One region of the Eubacterium sp. AM05-23 genome, then DNA from elsewhere that is predicted to be linked to it. Evidence: predicted binding sites of a transcription regulator. Region 1 holds the regulator's gene; the other holds the start of a gene.
What was found. The regulator NrdR, encoded in region 1, represses ribonucleotide reductase genes. The targets are predictions, from matches to a motif close to CACNANATNTNGTG.
Positions count from the first base shown of each region.

Region 1 (3,175 bases):
TGATGATAAAAAACAAACTAAGAGTTTCTTACGTGAAATAGAGGAGGAAGAAAAGTGATTGAATTAGATGGCTACAATGATAATTTTGCGAGAATTCGTGTAATTGGTGTTGGCGGCGGCGGGAACAATGCCGTTAACCGCATGATCGAATCCGGTCTGAAGGGTGTTGACTTCATATCCATCAATACCGATAATCAGGCGCTGGCCCTGACCCTGGCTGAAAAACGACTTCAGATTGGTGAAAAGACCACCGGCGGTCTTGGTGCGGGCGGTAACCCTGAAATGGGTCAGAAGTCTGCGGAAGAAAGCCGTGACGCCATTGCAGATTTAATTCAGGAAACAGATCTGTTATTTATCACTGCTGGTATGGGCGGCGGAACCGGTTCCGGTGCTGCGCCGATCATTGCAAAAATTGCCCGTGAAATGGGAATCTTAACCATTGGTGTTGTCACCAAACCATTTTCTTTTGAAGGCCGAGTCCGTATGCGCAACGCTCAGATTGCCAGTGATTTCCTTCAGGATAATGTCGATGCGCTGGTCACCATTCCAAATGACCGTTTGTTAAGAATGGCTGACAAAACCACTTCTTTAAGAGACGCTTTCAAACTGGCAGATGATGTATTATTACAGGGTGTTAAGAGTATCTCTGACCTGATCTCCATGCCGGGTCTTGTAAGCCTTGACTTTGCCGATGTTAAGACCATCATGAAAGATGCCGGTCTGGCTCACATGGGCGTTGGCCGTGCTTCCGGTGAAAACCGTGCCGAAGAAGCTGCAAAAGAAGCCATCTTAAGCCCGCTCCTGGAAACTGAAATCGACGGCGCCACCGGCGTGCTTTTAAATATTACAGCAGGTGAAGACCTGTCGCTCTTTGAAGTCGACAGAGCCGCAACCATTGCGAGAGAAGCCTCTGACGAAGACGCTAACGTTATCTTTGGGGCGACCATTGACGAAAGCTTTGGCGATGAAATCCAGATTACGGTTATTGCGACCGGTTTCTTACCAGCAGAAGAAGTGGAAGCTAAAAAAGCTGCGATCTTAAACAGCGCAAATGCTGCTGCTGCAAATACAGCTGCTAAGCCTGAAACCAAAACAACCAGCGGTGCTGGCGAATTTGCGATTCCTGGATTTTTAAGCAACGAAGACTAAGGTGTCTGAATGAAGTGTCCCTTTTGTGATTATGACGAAAGCAAAGTAGTTGATTCACGACCTGTTGAAGAAGGCACTATGATTCGTAGAAGAAGGGAATGTATCCGGTGCGCCAAAAGGTTTACGACTTATGAGCGGATTGAAAACATTCCCTTGATCGTTGTTAAAAAAGGTGGGCAGCGTGTCCCCTTTGATAAAAATAAAATTTTGAATGGGATGATCAAGGCCTGTGAAAAACGTCCGGTTCCCATCGACAACATCCAGCGTGTTGTTGACTTAATGGAGAAGGAGCTTTATCAGGTTGAAGATAAAGAGGTGGAATCATCCTATATTGGAGAGCGCGTCATGGATGCGCTCAAGGATATCGATCAGGTGGCCTACGTTCGTTTTGCATCAGTTTATCGTGAGTTCAAGGATGTCGAATCCTTTATGGATGAACTGAACCGCCTTATGTCTGAACGCTGAAGGCGTGGAGTAGTGAATGAAATTTTTTGAAAAAACCATTGCGTCCAAAGAGATTTATAATGGACGCATCTTAAATTTAAAGGTCGACGAAGTCGAGCTTCCCGATGGAGGGACCTCTTTCCGGGAACTGGTAGACCACAAACAGGGCGTCGGTATTCTGCCTGTCAGAGGCAACCGGATTATTTTCGTGCGCCAGTTTAGAAAGGCCATCGAAAAAGTGATCCTGGAGATACCGGCAGGTCTGGTTGAAGCGGGTGAAGATCCTAAAGAGGCGGCAGTGCGGGAGCTGCAGGAGGAAATTGGCCTGAAGCCCCTGGATTTGCACTTTTTAGGAGAAATGTGGCCCTCACCGGGATTTACCAATGAAGTGACCACTTTATTTATGGCGTCTCAATTTGTTATTGAGCCGAGAAAACAGGATGATGATGAATTCATCGAAATTGTCGAAATGCCTATACGGACAGTCTGGGCGCTTTACCTTAAAGGAAAGTTTTCAGACGCAAAGACTGCCTGTGTTTTAGGTCGCTTTTTTTCTCTTATGTAAATAAAATCATCGAGGTGGTCTTTTATCATCTGTGTTACACACAGGATAACAGATCACTTTTCTTATTATTTGTGGCAAATAAATTAAAGCTTTTAAGGAGAAACTGAATGTCAGAAAATTTTATATTCTCTGGTCATGACACAGTGGCGTTAGCGCAGAAATACGGGACGCCGCTTTATGTGATGAGCGAAGATATTTTGAGAGCAAACATCAACCGCATTAAGGACGCCTTTGAATCGGCAGGTGCGGACTATGATGTGAACTATGCCGGCAAAACCTTTTTAAACATGGGAATGTGCCGGATCGTTGCAAGTGAGGGCGTCTCTCTGGATGTGGCCTCAGGCGGTGAACTCTATACGGCTGTGAAAAGTGGTTTTAATCCTGCCCGTATCTGCTTTCATGGCAGCAATAAAAATCAGGCAGAGCTGGAAATGGCTCTGGGCTATAAGGTAGGCCGTATTGTCATCGACAGCGAATGGGAGCTGGAACGGCTGCGTCTTTTGACCGAAGAACTCGAGCAGTCCGTCAAGGTGCTGTTTCGGGTATCTCCGGGCATAGAAGCCCACACGCACGAGCTCATACAGACAGGGAAGATTGATTCCAAGTTTGGCCTGCCATTGAGCCAGGCCCGTGAAATTATCGGCCGTACAAAAGAAATGGACTATGTGGAGGCTGTCGGCATTCATTGCCACATCGGCTCTCAGATCGCAGATGAAAAGCCTTTTTTACTGGCGTCAGAAGTGATGCTGGATCTTTATAAGGAACTGATCTCCGACGGGCTGAATCTGACGGAGATTAATCTGGGCGGCGGCTTTGGTATTCCTTATTTACCAAATGATCCAAGCTTTGACGTCACCAATTATATTCCTAAAATGGTTGACCATATGCGGGAGATGTCTGAGCAGAGACAGATTCCGATGCCTAAAATCGTGGTAGAGCCTGGCCGCTCTGTGGCGGCGCCGGCGGGCATTACGTTATATACTGTGGGCACCGTTAAACAGATTCCGGGACTGAAAA
Region 1 is NZ_QUDF01000008.1:42,457-45,631, reverse strand. Features, by position in the region: gene ftsZ (cell division protein FtsZ) at 55-1,149, shown strand; gene nrdR (transcriptional regulator NrdR) at 1,159-1,614, shown strand; gene DW091_RS12415 (NUDIX hydrolase) at 1,631-2,158, shown strand; gene lysA (diaminopimelate decarboxylase) at 2,266-3,175, shown strand, end outside.

Region 2 (3,175 bases), on a different contig from region 1:
TGTGTTATAATAAATGCGATTGGCAATTTGACAATATTCGAATGCTCAAGGAGGGCTTATGAAGACCCGGAAAACCTTATTATTGATAATATTGTGTCTGCTCTTTACCGGTATGCCGGTATCTGCCCAGGCACCTGAAAATACGGCCGACAGCGCCGAAACCTTAATCTCCGCAGTCAGTGCGCTTAACGAAACCGGAGGTACCATTCATGTTACAAAAGACATTGTTTTAGGAAGAGACAGCAGTATCGGAGGCTTTGAGCCGGACAGCAGCATCACCCTGGATCTTGGCAAAAATACGCTCTATATCCAAAACAGCTTTTCCTTTAAGAACATAACCATTACCGGCCAGAAAACCTTGCTCATGCTGGAGAACAATGCTGACCTTCAGCTTGACCATTCCACTCTGACAGCTGAAGCCGAAAACAGCACAGCTATTAAAATCAGCGGAAACAGCTGCCTGTCAGCAAAGGCTTCAAAAATTGAAGCGGCTGGTACCAACACCTGTGGTATCAGCGCCGTCGGCACAGCCTATCTGTCCTTGGATACCACCTCTGTCCATACCACTGGCAGCAGCAGCACCGCCATTCAGACAAAGGGCAGTCTTGATGCCTATTTCAGTGAAATTACCGCTGATGGAACTGGCGCCACTGCTGTTGACGCAGGCGAGGTGCTTCTGAATACAAGCATTGTCTCTCCAGAGGTAGAAAACGCAGTTATTGCAGATACCACTGCAGTTCCCAAAAATGCAGGATACCACTATACAGAACTGAATACCCCGGGCAGTCTGCCCGGCAGTATGGTCTTTAAAATTACCGACAAGGATACCGGCGATATCCGTTACAGCCCATCGCTGCCAGTCTGCTGGAATACAGACACCGCAGATATTACAAAAGCTGGGATTTATTCGCTCAGTTATGAACTCTGCCCCGATACCTTTACGCCGGCCGGTGCTGCTGCTTTGCTGAAAAGTCAAAATCAACGGCTCGTCGTCATTGATCCTAAAAAACCATTTATTTATTACGACGCGCCTGTGACTGAAAGCATCGGCAGCTACAGTCTGCTTCTCCGTTTCCACCAGCCAATCCAAAGCTTTGGCACACCAACACTTTGGGTGGAAAAGGATGACAGCAGCACATGGCAGGCCTGGCCGGCTGAAAAGCTCACAGCCACAGCAGCCAACCAATACAGTCTGACCGGCCTGGAAGCCGGCCACAGCTATGTTTTCCAGCTCGAAGCTAAGAACGGCAGCATAAGCGGTGATTCCAACGCCATCCGTATTACCCTTGATCAGGAGGGAAACCCCACTGTTACACAGAGCGATAGGAACCACGGCAGTAATGAAACAAAAGTAGTGCCCACGGCAGTCCCCAAAGTCTCCGTCGAAAAAGAAACCTCATCACTTGCTGTTTCAAGCCCTAATGAAAATGTCAAAACGGGTACCAAAGAAAGCCTGAAATCCGAATCGACCCTTTATCTCCAGGAAATGGGCAATGCCTTAAAAACAGTATCCAGCTACCTGAACGGTACCGCCTCCGTGTCCGAGAATGTGAACACTGGGATTACAGGCGTTATAAAAAATAATGTAAAAGGTGGACTGCCTGCGGCGGCAGCACTCAGTCTGACTTTACTCTGCGCCGTGACCATGCTGCTCGTCCGCAGAGAAACATCCGATATAAAAGACGATTAGCAGCGATGGCGCCAAAACCATATATTGTATGTTATACTTGGCAAAAACAAATTTTTATCTAAATATAGCGGTATACGTTAAAACAGCGTACACCGCTTTTTTATATTGGTCAGCTGTTTTCATCTGTAAAAAATTGTCTTCTTTCACGCTTATTTAATAAAAATTTTTGTGCACATTTTTTATCCACAGGCCTCAGCCCTCTCATACGCTCATTTTAATCATTTTCACAAAATGTTGTCCACAAATTGACAGAGAGCACAATATATAGTATGATTTTCGAAGTAACCGACAATAACTAAGCATCCGGAGGAATGATGTAATGATCGACAATATTATTAAACGAAACGGAACTGCAGCGCCATTTGATGCCCGTAAAATCAGCAATGCCATTTACAAGGCGAATATCTCTGTGAGCGGCGAGTCTATGACAGAAAAGCACATTGAGTTTCTGACCAATGTGGTCACCTCAGCGGCTGAGCCTTTAGGCCGTCCAACGGTGGAGCAGATACAGGATATTGTGGAAGAAACGCTGATCAAAGCTGACTACGCCAAAACAGCAAAAGCCTATATTCTATACCGTGCCGAGCACGCTAAAACACGTCAGGCTGAGAGCGATTTGATGGAAATTTATAAAGATCTCACTTTCCGTTACGCTGAAGACGCAGACCTTAAACGTGAAAACGCCAATATCGACTCAGATACAGCAATGGGAACCATGCTGAAATACGGTTCTGAAGGATCAAAATATTTTATCGATAATTACATTCTTCCGCGCGAAATTGCTGATGCGCATATCTCCGGTGATATCCATATTCACGATAAAGATTTTTATATGCTGACTGAAACCTGTTGCCAGATTGACCTGCTTAAACTCTTTAAGGGCGGCTTCTCAACAGGACATGGCTACCTGCGTGAGCCCAACGACATCCGCAGCTACTCCGCTCTTGCCTGCATCGCCATTCAGGCAAATCAAAATGAAATGCACGGAGGCCAGAGTATTCCAAACTTTGATTATGCCATGGCGCCCGGTATTGTCAAGACTTTCAGCAAGCTATACCGCAAAGCGCTGATCAATGATCTCTGTGTCTGTTCCGGAAAGGAACGCGAAACAATCACCGAGATGGTTGTCTCTGCCTGTGAAAAAATTAGTGTCCCAGTTACTATGGATACACAGGAAACCTTCGGTCAGAAGCTGGCCGCATTTTTTAAAGGGTCTTCTTTTGATACCCAGATGATTAAAAAAAACCATGAGCTGGCCTGCCAGACCGCACTGCGCGAATCCGAGGAAGCCACCTATCAGGCGATGGAAGCCTTTATTCATAACCTGAATACCATGAACTCCCGGGCCGGTGCCCAGGTTCCTTTTTCCTCTGTAAACTATGGTACGGATACCTCCGCCGAAGGACGAATGGTCATCAAAAACCTGCTGAAAGCCACAATGGCCGGACTTGGCAACGGCGAGACGCCCATTTTTCCGGTTCAGAT
Region 2 is NZ_QUDF01000002.1:186,337-189,511, reverse strand. Features, by position in the region: gene DW091_RS03100 (hypothetical protein) at 59-1,690, shown strand; gene DW091_RS03095 (anaerobic ribonucleoside triphosphate reductase) at 2,010-3,175, shown strand, end outside.
Region 2: the regulator NrdR is predicted to act here: its motif matches at 1,947-1,960, upstream of DW091_RS03095 (anaerobic ribonucleoside triphosphate reductase).